Regions from separate parts of the Oerskovia sp. NPDC057915 genome, predicted to be linked through region 4. Evidence: riboswitches for the same ligand, from Rfam matches in the RefSeq annotation. Region 4 holds a riboswitch; each other region holds the start of a gene.

Region 1 (4,163 bases), on a different contig from region 4:
TTCCGCCTCGACGCGTCCGAGCACGTGGTCGGGTTCGGCGAGCGGTTCGACGCCGTCGACCAGCGCGGCAGGAGCCTCGACGCCGTCGTGTTCGAGCAGTACAAGTCGCAGGGTGCGACGGGACGCACGTACATGCCGATGCCGTTCGCGCACGTCGTCGGCGGCTCCGGCTGGGGCTTCCACGTCCGCACGTCGCGTCGCACCTGGTACGACGTCGCCGCCTCCTCGCCCGACCTGCTCGTCGTCGAGGCCGCGCTGGGCGACGACGCCGCACTCGACGTCGGCGTCTACGAGGGCAGCCCCACGGCGGTCCTCAAGGCGTTCGGCGACGAGGTCGGCCGGGCCGAGGAGCTCCCGTCGTGGGTCCTGGGCCTGTGGGCGTCGGGCAACGAGTGGAACACCCAGCAGCTCGTCATGGACCAGATGGACGCGCACCGCGACCTCGACGTCCCCGTGAGCGTCGTCGTGATCGAGGCGTGGAGCGACGAGGAGGGCATCACGATCTTCCGCGACGCCCGGTACGCGATCAACCCCGACGGCGCCCCGCACGCAGCCGCCGACTTCACGTACCCGGCCGACGGCGCCTGGCCGGACCCGAAGGGCATGATCGACGAGCTCCACTCCCGGGGCATCAAGGTCGTCCTGTGGCAGATCCCCCTGCTCAAGACCGAGCACGACCTCGGCCCCGACGTCCCGCACGAGGCCCAGGTGCTCGCCGACGGACGCGCCATGGTCGCGGCCGGGCACGCGGTCCGCGAGGAGGACGGCAGCGCCTACCACAACCGCGGTTGGTGGTTCCCGCAGTCCCTCATGGCCGACCTGTCGACCCCCGAAGGCCGCGAGTGGTGGACCGCGCGCCGCCAGTACCTCGTGGGCGAGCTCGACGTCGACGGCTTCAAGACCGACGGCGGCGAGCACGCCTGGGGCGACGAGCTCCGGTACGCCGACGGGCGCCGGGGCGACGAGGGCAACAACCTGTACCCCGTGCACTACGCCCGCGCGTTCGGTGACCTGCTGCGCAGGAACGGCAAGGCTCCCGTGACGTTCTCCCGCGCCGGGTTCACCGGTTCGCAGGCCCACGGCCTGCACTGGGCGGGCGACGAGAACTCGACCTGGGAGGCGTTCCGCTGGTCCATGAACGCGGGCATCACGGCCTCGGCCTGCGGCATCGTCTACTGGGGCTGGGACCTCGCCGGGTTCTCGGGCCCCGTGCCCGGCTCCGAGCTCTACCTGCGCGGGGTCGCGGCCGCGACGTTCAGCCCCGTCATGCAGTACCACTCGGAGTTCAACCACCACCAGCGCCCCCTGCGGGACCGCACGCCGTGGTACGTCGCCGAGACCAACGACGACCCCGAGGTCGTGGACGTGTTCCGGGGCTTCGCGAAGGTCCGCGAGCGCCTCGTGCCCTACCTCGCCGAGCAGGCGCGGCACTCGATCGTCACGGGCGCTCCCCTCATGCGTGGGCTGTTCGTCGACCACGCGCACGACGAGAAGGTCTGGGAGCACGCCGACGAGTACCAGCTCGGCGAGGACCTGCTGGTCCACCCCGTGACCGAGGAGGGCGCGACCACCTGGACCACGTACCTCCCGGCGGGCGAGTGGGTCGACGCCTGGACGGGGCAGCCCGCCACGGGCGAGCCCAGCGGGGCCGGGGTGCTCGTGACGCGCGCCGTCCCGCGCGACGTCATCCCGGTGTACGTGCGCGCCTCCGCGTGGGAGGGGCTGGCGCCGGTCTTCGCGCGGTAGCCCGCGGGTCGGGTCGGCGGCTGAGGAGGCCGCCCGGGCCGACAGCACGGACGACGACGCCATGGAGGCGGCGAGCAGGGCCCCATCCGTCATGACGACGGGTGGGGCCCTTGTCGCGTCGTGGAGCAGCGCCCGCCCGACCGACGGAGAGACGAGGCAAGCCGCGCCGCACGGGCGAGGTCGGCCAGGACCCGACGACTGTCGACCGACAGGCGTACGTTGGAAGGGCGCCAGCAGGGACCGACGAAGCGACTCTGCGACCGCGTGGACGGCCGGTGGAACGGGACGCGAGACACCTCCGGACCCCTCCGTCTCACGCTTCGAGCGGATATTGGCTCAGATCATGGATTCCCCCTACGATCGTCAACACCATCCAGAGCGGTCGAGAGTCCTGGCTCGTTGACACCGCAGCAACCCCCCAACGGAAGCCTCCCGCGGGTACGGGTGCTACAGCCAGGTTCGATGGAGCGATTCATGACCGAGGCATCTTCCTGCGCACCCCCGCACCGCACCGGGGTCCCGCGCGCCATCCGCACGGCCGCCGTGGCCGTCACCAGCACGCCCCTCGTGGCGGTCGCGCGATGAGCATCGTCGACCTGGGGCACTTCGGTCACGAGGCACCGCGACCCACGGTGTCGTTCGAGCTCATGCCCCCGCGCCGACCCGACGCCGCACCCAGGTTCTGGGAGACGGCCCGCCGTCTGGTCGCGACGTCCCCCGACTTCGTGTCGGTCACGTACGGCGCGGCCGGCACGGACCGTGAGACCTCGCGCCGCGTCATCAGCCAGCTCCTGCACGGCACGCCCGTGCTGCCCATCGCGCACCTGACGTGCGTGGGCGCCTCGCGCGAGGACGTCGAGGACGTCATCACGGACTTCCTCGAGGCGGGCGTGCGCAGCTTCCTCGCACTGCGGGGCGACCCGCCGCGCGACCAGCCGGACTGGCGGCCCGCCGAGGACGGCGTGCGGTCGAGCACCGAGCTCGTGGCCCTGCTGCGCGAGGTCGAGGCCGCACGCTGCGCCGCGAGCCCGAGCGTCGCGCTGCGCGGGGCCGCCCGGCCGTTGACGATCGCGGTCGCGACGTTCCCCGACGGGAACCTCGCCGCGGGCACGAGCCGCACCCAGGAGGTCCGCCGGCTGTGGCAGAAGCAGCAGGCGGGCGCCGACTTCGCGATCACGCAGCTCTTTTACGAGGCCTCGTCGTACGTCGACTTCGTCGCCGAGGCGCGCGCCGCCGGCGTCACCATCCCGATCCTCGCGGGCCTGCTGCCCATGACGGACCCGGCCCGGCTCGCACGCGTCGAGGAGCTCACGGGCGTCCCGGCACCGCAGCGCGTCGTCGAGGCCCTCGAGGCCGAGCAGGACCCCGCCGCGCGCCACGCCCTGGGCATCCGTCACTCGGTCGAGCTCGCGCGCCAGGTCCTCGCGGCCGGCGCGCCCGGCCTCCACATCTACACGTTCAACAAGCACCAAGCCGCTCTAGACCTGCTCGAGGGAGTCAACCTCGGCGGTGGGGCAGCGGGGGACGCGAGCAGCGTCTCGTCCCGCACCCCCGACCTGGCCAGCGGGCCGTGGGTCTCCGGCACTCCCCTTCCCTCCGCCGAGCCTGCCCTGGGCAGCTCCTCGGTCTGACCAGTTCAGAGGTAATCACCATGAGTGCACCCACGTTCCCGTCCGGTTCCGTCCTCGGCTACCCCCGCATCGGCCCGCGCCGCGAGCTCAAGAAGGCCGTCGAGTCCTTCTGGGCCGGCAAGACCACCGCGGACGAGCTCGAGGCCACGGCCTCGGCGCTGCGCGTCGCGGCGGCCCGGCGTCTCGTCGACCTCGGTCTCGACGCCTCGTCGGGCGCCGTGCCCGGCTCGTTCTCCTACTACGACCAGGTGCTCGACGTCGTCGCTCTCCTCGGGGCGGTCCCGTCCCGTTTCGCGTCGCTCACCGACGCCGACGGCGCGCTGGACCTCGCGGGCTACTTCACGGTCGCGCGCGGCGCCGGTGAGGACGCCCCGCTCGAGATGACAAAGTGGTTCGACACGAACTACCACTACCTGGTCCCCGAGATCAGCGAGACCACGCCGTTCCGCTTCGCGGACGACCGCGTCGTGCGCCAGTTCGTCGAGGCCAGGGACGCGGGCGTCGTGACCCGGCCCGTCGTCGTCGGGCCCGTCACGTTCCTCGCGCTGTCCAAGGCCGCCGACGACAGCGCGCCCGGCTTCAGCCCGCTCTCGCGCCTCGCGGACGTCCTGCCCGTGTACGTCGAGCTGCTGCGCGCCCTGGCCGCGGCCGGAGCACCGTGGGTGCAGCTCGACGAGCCCGCGCTCGTCTCCGACTCGATCGACGTCCCGGCCGCCGAGGTCCACGCCGCGGTCACCGAGGCGTACCGCGTGCTCGCGACCGAGCTCGCGGTGGGCACCGAGCGCC
Region 2 (4,163 bases), on a different contig from region 4:
CCGGCCAGGAGCCCCCCGACCGTCACGCCGAGCACGGTGAGCGCCGGGATGGACGCGTTGCGCAGAGCATGACCGAAGTGCACCCGGACACGCCCCGCCCCCTTGGCCCGGGCCGTCTCGACGTACGGCTCGGCCAGGGTCTGGCGCAGGCTGCGCGAGAGGACCTGCGCGAACGCGGCGCTCGCGGGGATCGCGAGCGTGAACGCCGGCAGGACGAGGCTCTCGAACCCCTCGTTCCCCATGGCGGGGAACAGCCGGAGCTCGAACGAGAACCACTGGAGCAGGAGCAGCCCCACCCAGAACGTCGGCAACGAGATGCCCAGGGCCGGCAGCGATGCGAGCGCGTGCCGGAGCCAGCGGGCACGCGGGAACGTGCTCGCGAGCGCGAGCGCCGCTCCCCCGACGAGCGCGAGCCCCAGAGCGAGGGCCGTGAGCTGGAGCGTGGGCGGCAGCGCCTCGGCGAGGAGCTTCGTGGCGGGCGCCCCCGACGAGAACGAACGCCCGAAGTCCAGGTGCAGCGCACCCCAGAGCCCGTGGGCGTACTGGACGAGGACGGGGCGGTCGAGTCCCTGCTCGGCGCGCAGGCGCGCGACGAGCTCGGGGTCCGAGAGGTCGCCGTCGGCCCCGGCCGCCTTGATCGAGGCGGCGTCGCTCGGCAGGACGTAGAGCAGGAAGAACGAGATCGTGAAGGCCGCCCAGAGGACGAAGCCTCCCTGCCCCAGGCGGCGGGCGATGTACCGGCCCATGGTCGGCTCCTCTCGGGTGGGGACGCGCAGATGGCGATGCGTGGTTGCGGCCGCGCGGTGGGACGCAAAGGGGGCGCGCGGTGGGGGCGCGCGGGTCGTCTGGAGGGATCGGCGGCCGAGCATCGGCGCGGCGGGACGCGTCCTGCGCGTCCCGCCGTCCCGGGGCTCAGTCCTGCTGGACCCAGGCGCCGTAGAAGTCGAGGCGGGTCGAGGCCTCGAAGCCCAGGCCGTGGACCGTGTCGGCCGCGGCGATCGTGGTCGACAGCTCGTAGACCGGGATCGAGTGCCCCTGCTGCACCAGGAGACGCGCGGCCTCGGTCACGAGCTCCTGCCGCTCGGCCACGTCGGTCGACGCCGCCGAGCGGTCGAGCAGGTCGTCGACCTCCTCGGGCGCCCGCTTGTTGATGTTGCGCGCGTTGGCCGAGAAGATCGTGCGCAGCACGTCGGGATCCGAGCGCGTCAGGTTGTAGTAGTCGAAGTCGAAGTCTCCGGACTTCTTGAGCTCGGTGGACTCGGCGACCGTGACCTGCTTGAGCTGGAGGTCCACGCCGATCTTCGCGAGCTGCTGCTGGACGAGCTCGAGCGGCTCGGCCACCTGCCAGAACGTGACCGTGGTGGACAGCCGCTGGCCGTCCTTGACCCGGACACCGTCGGCGCCCTTGACCCAGCCGGCGTCGTCGAGGAGCTGTTCGGCACCGTCGGGGTCGTACGCCAGGTCGTCCGAGACGTCGGCCCACAGCGGGGTCGAGTGCGACAGCACGCTCGTCGCGGGCTCGTCCTGCGGGGTCAGCAGCGTCGCGGCGATCTCCTCGCGGTCGATGCCCTTGCTGATCGCCTGCCGCACCGCCGGGTCGGCGGCGAGCGGGCGCGACTCGTTGGGGAAGAGGTTGAAGACGACGCCCGGGTTCGCCCGGTACGCGAGCCAGAAGCCGTTGCCGTCGAACTGCGGCAGGTCGACCGTGCTGATGGCTGCGGTCGCGTCGATCTGTCCCGAGAGCAGGCTGCCGGTGCGCACGCTGGCCTCGGGCACGAACTTCACGGTCACGGTGTCGAGGTATGCCTCCCCCGTGTGGTCGTCGGCCTCCGAGGCCCAGTCGTAGCCCGCGACCTTCTCGAGCACGACCTCCTGGTCGAACGTGTAGGACTTCACCGCGAACGGCCCGGAGCCCACGAACTTCCCGGCGCACCGGTCCTCGACGCTGAGCGCGGCGGACGCGGGCGAGAGCAGACCGAGCGAGAAGGTCGAGGACGCCTGGAGGAACTGGGCGCTGGGTGCCGAGAAGTCGACCCGCACGGTGCGAGGGTCCACGACCGTGGTCCCCTCGTACCCGACGAGGTAGGCCGAGCCGAGCGAGGCCGCTGCACCGAGCTCGACGATCTTGTCGAAGTTCGTCTTGACCGCGGCCGCGTCGATCGGCGTGCCGTCGGCGAACGTCGGTCCCTCGCGGAGCGTGAACGTGAAGCTCGTCGCGTCCGCGTCGACCTCCCAGCTCTCCGCGAGCCACGGCAGGATCTCGCCCGTGTCGGGGTCCTGCGCGGTGAGCGAGGCCACGGTCTGACGGGCCGAGGCGATCGCGTCGTTGTTCCCGACCTGCTGCGGGTCGATGCAGTGCGAGTCGACCGTGACCGCGAAGGTGAGGTTGCCGCCCGGGACGGGCTCCGCCGTCGGGCCGGGGGACGTGCCGTCCGCCGTGCTGCCACCACCGGTGCCGCACGCCCCGAGCAGGAGCGCGGTCGCGGCGACGGAGGCCGCGGTGAGCGCGCGGCGGGACGGGGCCGTGCGGCCACCGGGGCCCGAGGGCCAGGTCGAGAGGGACATGCGAGAGGTGCTCCTTCGGTCGTGCGCGCCGTCCGTCCGGCATGGCCGGGGCGCTGAGGGGTCGCCGACGGACCGTGGGTGCGTCGGATCGACGCCGGGCTCACGGTGAGCGGCGGTGGGGAGCCGTCGTGGGACGGCGGAGGCGGGACGCGGCGTGGTGTCGGCCGTGCGTCAGGTGCGGCCGGGGTTCAGCAGCGGGTCAGGGACAACAGCGGCCGAGGGGTCCGGTGCCGCCGAGGCAGCGCTCCACCCTGCGGTCGTGCTCCTGTTCCGTGCCGAGTGCGCGCATCGCCCGTTCCTCCGTGTGCTTACCGCGCCCGACGGGTCGCGGTCAGGTACCACCCGGAGCACCCCGTCACGTCGAAGGGTTGCTGGCCAGCGAGCCGGGTCTTGGCGCTGGCGCTCTTCACCTGCCGCACAGGAAAGCCTCCCGCGGTCGGAGAGTCAAGGGGTGAGAGGGCCGTCCCACAGGTTGAGACACCCCGAGCGCGCAACGGGGCCCGGACGACCCTGGAGGCGGGTCGCCGGGCCCCGTCCGGGGTCGAGCAGGGGTGAGGACCCCGGTCAGTTCGCCTTGCGCTTGCGCCCGACGAGCACGAGGTCGTCGCGGTGCACGATCTCGCGGTCGTACCCCTCGCCCAGCCGGTCGCGCAGCTCGTGCGTCGAGCGCCCGAGCAGGTCGGGGATGTCGCTCGAGTCGAACGCGACGAGGCCGCGCGCGATCACGCGCCCGTCGGGCGCGACGAGCTCGACGGGGTCGCCCGCGTCGAAGTCACCGGTGACGCCGACCACGCCCGCGGGAAGCAGCGACGCCCGCCCGCCCAGGACCGCGGTGACCGCTCCCTCGTCGAGCTCGAGGCGTCCGCGCGTGCGGGCCGCGTGCGCCAGCCACAGGCGCCGGCGCGTGGTGCGCTTGCCCGTCACGGCGAACCAGGTGCCGACCTCGCGCCCGGCGAGGGCGCCCTCGGCGTGCGCGGCCTTGGTCAGGACGACCGGGATGCCCGAGCCCGTCGCGATGCGCACCGACTCGAGCTTGGTGAGCATGCCGCCCGTCCCGATCGAGCTGCCGCGTCCCGTGACCTCGATGCCCTCGAGGTCGAGCGCGGACCGGACCTCGCGGATGCGCTGGGTGCCGGGGCGTGAGGGCGGGCCGTCGTAGAGGCCGTCGACGTCGGTCAGCAGGACCATCGCGTCGGCGCGCACCAGGTGCGAGACCAGGGCTGCGAGGCGGTCGTTGTCCCCGAAGCGGATCTCGTCGGTCGCAACCGCGTCGTTCTCGTTGACGACCGGCACGATCCCCAGGTCCAGGAGCCGCTCGAGCGAGCGCTGCGCGTTGCGGTAGTGCCCGCGACGGATGGTGTCCTCGGCCGTGAGGAGCACCTGGCCCACGCGGATGCCGTACTCGGCGAACGCCTGCGCGTACCGGGCGACCAGGAGCCCCTGACCCACCGAGGCCGCGGCCTGGGCCGTCGCGAGGTCGCGCGGTCGTGCGCTCAGGCCGAGCGGCCCGATCCCTGCGGCGATCGCTCCCGACGTCACGAGCACGACCTGCCCGCCCGCCGCGTGGCGGGCCGCGATGACGTCGACGAGCGCGTGGA
Region 3 (4,163 bases), on a different contig from region 4:
AGACCGCGGCCTTCGTCGCCGAGGGGCCGTGCGTCGTCGGCGGGACGGCGTGGGACTTCGCGCACGCCGAACGGTTCGGCGACGGCGAGCTCGACCTGCTCGTGATCGACGAGGCCGGGCAGTTCTCGCTCGCCAACACGATCGCGGTCTCCCGTGCGGCGCGACGAATCCTGCTGCTCGGCGACCCGCAGCAGCTCCCGCAGGTCTCGCAGGGGCAGCACCCCGAGCCGGTCGACCAGTCGGCGCTCGGGTGGCTGACCCGTGCGGGCGGCGGCCACGACGTGCTGCCGCCCGAGTTCGGCTACTTCCTGGCCCGCTCGTGGCGCATGCACCCCGCGCTGTGCGACGCGGTGTCCGAGCTCGCGTACGAGGGTCTTCTGCACGCCGAGGTCGCCGCGGGCGAACGCCTCCTCGTGGGCGTCGAGCCCGGTGTGCACGTCGTCGAGGTCGAGCACGCGGGCAACGCGGTGTCCTCGGTCGAGGAGGCCCAGGAGATCGTGCGGCAGGTCAAGGCGCTGCTCGGGACGACCTGGTACCCGGGGCCCGGTGGGTCGGACGGCACCGCACGTGACTCACGAGCACTCACGGAGGACGACTTCGTCGTCGTGGCCCCCTACAACGCGCAGGCGTGGACCGTCCGCCACGCGCTCCAGGCCGCGGGTCTGGGCGACGTGCGGGTCGGTACCGTCGACAAGTTCCAGGGCAAGGAGGCGCCCGTCGCGATCGTCTCCATGACGGCCTCGGCCCGCGAGGACGTGCCCCGCGGCATGGAGTTCCTGCTCTCGCGCAACCGCGTCAACGTCGCGGTCTCGCGCGGCCAGTGGTGCGCCGTCGTGATCCGCTCGCCCCGGCTCACGGACTACCTCCCGAACCATCCCGAGGAGCTCGCCGAGCTGGGCGCGTTCATCGGGCTGTGCCAGTCGGGCGTGGCGCCGCTCCGCTGAGCCACGCCGCTCCGCTGAGTGCGGAGCAGTTGTCGTCAGATCGGGCTCTCGGGGACAACTGCTCCGCACTCAGGCTCTGCCGGATCATGCACTCAGCGGCGGTCGAGGGACTCAGAAGTCTCCGAAGCCGCCGAAGTCCCCACCACCGAAGTCGCCGAACCCGCCGAGGTCGCCGCCGAAGTCGCCGCCGGCCTCGGTGAAGTCGCCGCCCGTGTCACCGGCTCCCGGGTCCGTCTCGCCACCGGCCTCGCCGGCGCCGGCCTCGCCGCCACCGGCCTCGCCGCCACCGGCCTCGCCGCCACCGGCCTCGCCGGCACCGGCCTCGGCCGCGCCGGGGTCGCCCTCGCCCGAGGTCCCGCCGTCGCCCGCGAAGTCCGCGGTCGGGTCGCCGAACATCGGGCCGAACATCATGTTGGCGACCGAAGAGCCGATCACGACGCCCGCGATCGTGCCGAGCATGCTGGAGCCGATCATCGAGCCCATGCCCGGGCCGCCCTGCCGGCCGCCGAACGACCGCTCGAGCGTGCCGGGGTTGCGCATCTCGGCGCGCGTCGCCATGCGGGCGAGCGACTGCGGGTCGTCGGAGGTCGCGCGCTCGGGGGGTGGCACGGTCTCGCCGAGATCGGCCAGCACGCGTCGCCGCTGCTCGGGCGTCAGCCGCTCGAACGCCTCGGCGTGCGCCTGCTCGACCGCCTCGGGGGGAGCGGTGCGCAGCAGGTAGCGGTAGCGGTCGATCGCGACGTCGTCCTCGCTGCGCGCGGGGCCGGTCGGAGCGGGCGGCGGGGTGCCGTAGGCGGGCGCTCCCGGGCCCGGGCGGTCTGCCGAGCCGTACGGTGAGCGGTCGTCCTGCGGGGTGCGGCCGAGGAGGCGGTCGAGGAATCCCATGAGCGTGTCCTTCTGGTCGAACCGTGGAGGGCGGGCGCCCTCACTGGTCCAACGCGGCGCCCGGCCGACCCGTTCCGTCGGTGCACGATCCGGCAGCGAGACACCGCGGGTCGCTGCCGGACCACGCACTCAGCGGGGAGGGTGCACCGGTTCCGGGACGGGGCCCACCCCGCCGAGCAGGCGCACGTTGAGCCCGCGGCCCCCGAGCTCGAGCGCGTGGTACTGCTCGTGCACCCGCACGGTGGACCCGGGGTCGAGGTCGAGCGCCGTGTGGTGCCACACCCGGCACGCTCCCTCGCCCGTCGCGTACTCGACGACGACCTCGACGCCGCCGTCTCGCGTCCGCACCGCGAGCACGAGGCCCTCGCGCCAGCCCCAGGGCCGGTTGCGGAGCATGCGCTCGTGGACGGGGTGCAGGAGGTGCCCGGTGTCGTACCGGTCGCAGACGGCGGGCGGGGGACAGGCGACGGCCGTCGCCCGGCGGTCCATGACGCGCTCGGCCATGGTGCTCCTTCTCTCCGTGCCCGACGACGGAGCTCACCCCCGTGCGTACGCTCGCCCGGGAAGGTCCCCGGGTGAGGGGCACGAGGAGGCGCCCTACGACGTCGGGCCTCGCTCTTCCCCCGCGGTCGCGGGGGCGGGTCTTCCTCCGGGAGCACCGTGCGCGTCGCGCGGTTGCCGGACCAGCACGCCGGAGGGCGGTTCGCTGGTCCTCTGGACCGTTCTCAGTTCTACCACGGCGTCAGCGCCAGAGCACGGGGGCTCCTGGTCCTGGACGCACGAGTGCCCCCGACCGAGACGGTCGGGGGCACTCGTTCAATGATCAACTACGCCCGGAGGCGAGTGAGATCAGAGCGGGCGGATGTTCTCCGCCTGCGGGCCCTTGGGGCCCTGCGTCACGTCGAACTCGACGCGCTGGTTCTCCTCGAGCGAGCGGAAGCCCTGCGTCTGGATGGCGGAGTAGTGCGCGAACACGTCGGCGCTGCCGTCCTCAGGTGCGATGAAGCCGTAGCCCTTTTCGCCGTTGAACCACTTCACGGTTCCCAATGCCATGGGGATCTCCTTCTAGAGTTTCAAACAGCTCCATGATCTGGAGCCGAACATCACGGTGTTCGTCGTCAACTCTTGGGTAACAAGGTTCGCGGTGGCATGGGGCCGTTGCGCAAGGACAAGCGAGGCACTGCAATCTCACCGGCTACGGTACAGGGGTTACTCCGACTGTGCTAGCCCTGATGCTAACGATTGAAGTACGCGTGTCCGCCAACCAGGTCAGGGCCGAGCAAATCGGGCACCGTCACGAGCGTGTAGCCTGCCGCCCGCAGACCGTCCACGATGCCCGGGACGGCGTCCACCGTCGAGGCGTGGATGTCGTGCATCAGGAGGATCGCCCCTGGTCGGACGCCTGCCAGAGCCCGTTCGGTCGTCATGGCCGTGTCCTTGTTCTTCCAGTCCTCGGTGTCGACGTCCCACAGGATCGCCGGCTCGTTGCGCTGGGAGAGGACACTGGTCACAGTGTCGCTCGTCGCGCCGTACGGAGGGCGTACGAGCGTCGGCCGGACGCCCGACGCGGCCTCGACCGCGTCCGCCGTCGAGGTCAGCTCGTCCGTGATCTGGTCCGTGCCGAGCTTCGAGAGGTCCGGGTGGGACCAGGTGTGGTTCCCCACCGCGTGCCCCTCGGCGACCTCGCGACGGACCAGGTCGGGGTGCGTCTTGACGGAACGTCCGACGAGGAAGAACGTCGCCTTGACCTGCTTCTCGGCGAGGGTGTCGAGCAGTCGCGACGTGTGCTTGCCCGGGCCGTCGTCGAAGGTCAGGGCCACGCACCGCAGCACCGAGCAGTCGGGGGCGCCGGACGGGTCGGGCGCGACCGGCGTGGTCACGGGGGGCGGCTCGACGGGCGGCGGTGCGATGCCCGTGAACGGGGTGCCGCTCGCCGCGACGTCCGCGATCTGCTTCCCGACCGCGGACAGGACCGTCCGCGTCGCGTCCGGCTCGATGCGCACGGCCAGCTCGCCGTCCGAGCGGGCCGAGACCAGCCCGGGCGAGAAGACCAGGGTCGCGGCGCCGTCGGGACCCAGCCGCACGTCCCGGAACGTGTCCTCCGACGACGGCACCGGCTCGTCGAACCCCAGGCCGGCCTCTGCGAGCGCCGCGTCGACCCACCGTGCGGCCTGCGTGCGGCCGTCGGCCGTGAAGAGGTCCGACGACCAGGTCGTGGTCGCGCGCGGGAGGTCGGTGTAGAACGTCTGGGCGCCCGTCGTGCCGTTGGCACCTCCTGTGAAGGCGTACGTCGTGGCCCGCACACCCAGGACATCGCCCTGGGCGAGCACCAGG
Region 4 (4,163 bases):
GCGCCCTGTGCGCCCCGCGCCCGTCGCCCTGCGCACCCCGCGCCTCGCCACCTCGTAGCGCCCCGCGCCCCGTACACCCCGTACGACCCGCACGCCCCGAAGGGCGGCCGAGCCCCCCACGGCGACGGGAGCCGCGCCCTCCGCGCGCCGCGAGGCGCACGGAGCACACGGCTCCCGTCGATCGGCCGGGCGCGGGGGCCCTGCAGGGTCCGTCAGATGACGCCGAGCGAGATCATCGCGTCGGCGACCTTGGTGAAGCCCGCGATGTTCGCGCCCAGGACGTAGTTCCCCGGCGCGCCGTACTCGTCGGCGGTCTCCTCGCAACGCGTGTGGATGCCCTCCATGATGTGCGCGAGGCGCTTCTCGGTGTGCTCGAACGTCCAGGCGTCGCGCGAGGCGTTCTGCTGCATCTCGAGGGCCGAGGTCGCGACACCACCGGCGTTCGCGGCCTTGCCGGGGGCGAAGAGCACGCCGGCGTCCTGCAGGAGCGAGACCGCGCCAGGGGTGGTGGGCATGTTTGCGCCCTCCGCGACCGCGAGGACACCGTTCGCGACGAGCTGCTTGGCGTCCTGCTCGGTCAGCTCGTTCTGCGTTGCGCACGGCAGGGCGACGGTGGCGGGGACGTCCCAGATGCTGCCGCCCGTGACGAGGCGCGCGCCGGGGCGACGCTCGACGTAGTCGGCCACGCGTCCGCGCTCGACCTCCTTGATCTGGCGCAGCAGCTCGACGTCCACACCGGCCTCGTCGACCACGTAGCCCGACGAGTCGGAGAACGACACGACGTTCGCCCCGAGCTGCTGAGCCTTCTGGATCGCGTAGGTCGCGACGTTCCCCGAGCCGGAGACGACGACGCGCTGGCCGTCGAAGCTCTGCCCCTTGGTGCGCAGCATGTGGTCGGCGAAGAAGACCGTGCCGTAGCCCGTGGCCTCGGTGCGCACGAGCGACCCGCCCCAGCTGATGCCCTTGCCCGTGAGGACGCCCGACTCGTAGCGGTTCGTGATGCGCTTGTACTGGCCGAACAGGTAGCCGATCTCGCGGCCGCCCACGCCGATGTCGCCCGCGGGGACGTCCGTGTACTCACCGATGTGGCGGTAGAGCTCGGTCATGAACGACTGGCAGAAGCGCATGACCTCGCCGTCGGACTTGCCGCGCGGGTCGAAGTCCGACCCGCCCTTTCCGCCGCCGATGGGCATGCCCGTGAGCGAGTTCTTGAAGATCTGCTCGAACCCGAGGAACTTGACGATCCCCAGGTACACCGACGGGTGGAAGCGGAGGCCGCCCTTGAACGGGCCGAGGGCCGAGTTGAACTCGACGCGGAAGCCGCGGTTGATCTGCACGCGGTTCTGGTCGTCCACCCACGGCACGCGGAAGATGATCTGGCGCTCGGGCTCGCAGATGCGCTCGAGCACGGCCGCGTCGACGTACTGGGGGTTCTTCTGGAGCACCGGCCCGAGCGAGTCGAAGACCTCGCGAACCGCCTGGTGGAACTCGACCTCACCAGGGTTGCGGGCGAGGACCTCGTCGAAGACGGACTGCAGACGACTATCCATGGAGTGCTCCTCGGCAGGGCGGGCTTTGAACCGCACCAGGTTACGTACTCGTAAACACCGCCGTACTTCCGTCCCACTCTGGGAGACGGCAGGCTCACGACCTGGGACGTCGCTCTTGCTCGGGGCAACAGTCCGGCCTCTCGGCACCGGGCCGGCAGCCGTGTCGGCAGCCGGTAGCAGCCCCGGCAGCGGCCGGCACGCACCGGCACCACGCGACGAACCGGCACCCCCGCACGAAACCTCCGTCCACCCTCTGAGAATTCTGGACCTGATCGGTGCAGATTCCTCGGTCCGGGGTTATACCCCTACCCAGAGGTCACGAGCACCAGCGCCAAGCCCCGGCTCGCTGGTCAGCAACCCCTTCACGACGGGGTGCTCCGGGAGATGACCTGGCCGCGCCGGCACGACGCGGCAAGCGTGCAGCACGACGACAGTGAGGAAGCGATGACCCAGCACCCTGCAGCACCCCGCCCCGCGGAGACCGGCGACCGGCGACCGACCGTGGTGACCCTGGTCGGCAACCCGCGGCCCGGTTCACGGACCCTCGCCGCCGCCCGGACCGTCGCGGCCCGCGTCGCCGACCACCTGGGCCTCGCCCCGGCGGACGCGACCGAGCCCGCCGCGGCCACGATCGACCTGGCCGAGATCGCGACCGAGATCCTCGCCCCCGAGCACCCGCGCGCCGACGCCGCACGGCAGATCGCCGCGAGCGCCACCGTCCTGGTCGTCGCGACGCCCGTCTACAAGGGCTCGTACACCGGGCTCCTCAAGGCGTTCCTCGACCTCTACGGCCCGGACGGCCTGGCCGGTGTGGTCGCCGTCCCGGTCGTGGTGTCGGGCAACCCCGCGCACGCCCTCGCGGGCGAGGTGCACCTGCGCCCGCTCCTCGTCGAGCTCGGCGCGACGGTCCCCGCACGCACGCTCGCCCTCCTGGACTCCCGGTTGGGCGAGGCCGACCTCACGAGCACCGTCGACGCCTGGCTCGACCACGCGGGTGGACCGTTGCTGCGGGCGGCGAGCGACGCCGTCGGGCCGGAGAGCATCCACCTGACCGCCCCCGAGCTCGCCGAGGTGACCCGATGACCGCCGAACCCACGACCCGCCACGACGTCGCGGGCCTCGCCGGTCTCGAGGCCCTGCTCCACGAGCAGGACGAGCCGCAGCTCAGCCCCGACGCCTACAAGGCCGTGTTCCGGCAGCACCCCGCCGGGGTCGCGGTGATCGCGCTCGAGCACGAGGGTCGCCCCGTGGGCTTCACGGCGACGTCGGTCATCTCGGTCTCGGCCGCGCCGCCCCTGCTCGCGTTCTCGCTCGCGTCGACGTCGTCGTCGTGGCCCGCGATCTCGGCGGCCCGCACGGTCACCGTCAACTTCCTGGCCGCCGAGCAGGACGACGTGTCGGCGCGCTTCGCGACGAGCGGGATCGACCGCTTCGCGGCGGGCGGCTGGTCTCCTCTCGAGTCCGGGGAGCCCGTGATCGACGGCGCGCTGTCCTGGGTGCGCGGCCGCATCATCCAGCGCACGCCCGTGGGAGACAGCTACCTGGTCTCGCTGCGCGCGCTCGCGTCGGGGACGCGGGGCGACGCGACGCCGCTGGTCTACCACGACCGGTCGTACCACCGGATCGGGGACCACTCGGCCCTCTGAACCCGGTCACGAGGTGAGGGGCCCGACGGCGGAGCGCGCCGCCGTCGGGCCCCTCACCCGTGCAGCGGGCCGGCTACCAGGACCAGCCGCGCGAGCTGAGCTCGAGCTCCTCGCGCAGGCGCTCGTCCTCGTCGCTGCGCAGGCCCGCGGCGAGCGGGTCCACGTCGACTTCGAGGCCGCTGAGCCGGCACGCCTCGCGCAGCAGCGCGTCGTACGCGCCCTGCGCGGCGAGGTAGTGGTGGGCGCGGGCGTAGACGTCCGGGTCGGCCTCGACCGCGCGCAGCTCGTCGGCGAGCCGCCCGAGGCGGATCTGGAGCGCGAGCGCGACGAGCGGATCAGGCGCCCGACGGCGTCGCTCGCGCAGGGTCGTCCGGTGCGGTCCGGGCGGTGGGAGGGCGTCCCCGGAAGGCCGGTCCGCGCGCACCGTCAACCAGGCGATGGCGGCGACCACGGCCGCGCCCACCGCGCCGGAGATCACGAGGAGCCACATCGTCGGAGCCTTCTTCTCTACCCGCGTCCGGCGCACGCGCAGGTCTGCCGGACCCTTCCAGCCTAGGACGTGCGGGAGCGCTCCGCCAGGGTGCCGGCCTGCCCACCGGCACCCCGGCCGGCACCCTCGGCCGCCGACCTAGCGTGCCGTGAACCCCTTGGCCCTGCGGGCGTCGGCGGGTCCCCAGAGGTCGGTCTTGACCTCGGCCCTGACCAGGGGCACGACCTCCTCCGCGAAGCGCCGCAGCACGTCGTCCTGCCGAGCGGGCTCCAGGAGGTGGTTGATCGAGACCGACTGGAGGTCGTGCCCGTAGCTCTGGTGGTAGTCGAGGATCTTCTCGGCGACGCGCTCGGGAGAGCCCACGAGGGCGGGGCCACGCTCGACGGCCTCCTCGATGGTCCGGAAGCTCGTGACCTTGCCGACCGCTGCGGGGTCGTACTTCCGCAGGTCCGCGCGCGCGACCGCTCCCTCGTAGAT

What was found. Region 4 has a riboswitch for S-adenosylmethionine ahead of ACFVQ3_RS04810 (NADPH-dependent FMN reductase). Riboswitches for the same ligand answer to the same signal wherever they lie in the genome.
Region 1: it holds a riboswitch for S-adenosylmethionine, as region 4 does, so the genes downstream of both, ACFVQ3_RS18010 (methylenetetrahydrofolate reductase) here and ACFVQ3_RS04810 (NADPH-dependent FMN reductase) in region 4, are expected to answer to the same signal.
Region 2: it holds a riboswitch for S-adenosylmethionine, as region 4 does, so the genes downstream of both, ACFVQ3_RS00810 (ABC transporter substrate-binding protein) here and ACFVQ3_RS04810 (NADPH-dependent FMN reductase) in region 4, are expected to answer to the same signal.
Region 3: it holds a riboswitch for S-adenosylmethionine, as region 4 does, so the genes downstream of both, ACFVQ3_RS08660 (hypothetical protein) here and ACFVQ3_RS04810 (NADPH-dependent FMN reductase) in region 4, are expected to answer to the same signal.

The regions. Positions count from the first base shown of each region.
Region 1 is NZ_JBHVOS010000034.1:19,044-23,206, reverse strand. Features, by position in the region: gene ACFVQ3_RS18015 (TIM-barrel domain-containing protein) at 1-1,746, shown strand, start outside; SAM riboswitch class I at 2,113-2,215, shown strand; gene ACFVQ3_RS18010 (methylenetetrahydrofolate reductase) at 2,328-3,377, shown strand; gene metE (5-methyltetrahydropteroyltriglutamate--homocysteine S-methyltransferase) at 3,398-4,163, shown strand, end outside.
Region 2 is NZ_JBHVOS010000001.1:168,227-172,389, reverse strand. Features, by position in the region: gene ACFVQ3_RS00815 (ABC transporter permease) at 1-746, opposite strand, end outside; gene ACFVQ3_RS00810 (ABC transporter substrate-binding protein) at 913-2,565, opposite strand; SAM riboswitch class IV at 2,865-2,976, opposite strand; gene proB (glutamate 5-kinase) at 3,130-4,163, opposite strand, start outside.
Region 3 is NZ_JBHVOS010000010.1:71,380-75,542, reverse strand. Features, by position in the region: gene ACFVQ3_RS08670 (AAA domain-containing protein) at 1-944, shown strand, start outside; gene ACFVQ3_RS08665 (hypothetical protein) at 1,056-1,829, opposite strand; gene ACFVQ3_RS08660 (hypothetical protein) at 1,959-2,333, opposite strand; SAM riboswitch class IV at 2,439-2,550, opposite strand; gene ACFVQ3_RS08655 (cold-shock protein) at 2,679-2,882, opposite strand; gene ACFVQ3_RS08650 (polysaccharide deacetylase family protein) at 3,065-4,163, opposite strand, start outside.
Region 4 is NZ_JBHVOS010000005.1:44,015-48,177, forward strand. Features, by position in the region: gene gdhA (NADP-specific glutamate dehydrogenase) at 213-1,550, opposite strand; SAM riboswitch class IV at 1,865-1,974, shown strand; gene ACFVQ3_RS04810 (NADPH-dependent FMN reductase) at 1,995-2,633, shown strand; gene ACFVQ3_RS04815 (flavin reductase family protein) at 2,630-3,196, shown strand; gene ACFVQ3_RS04820 (hypothetical protein) at 3,270-3,686, opposite strand; gene ACFVQ3_RS04825 (LLM class flavin-dependent oxidoreductase) at 3,825-4,163, opposite strand, start outside.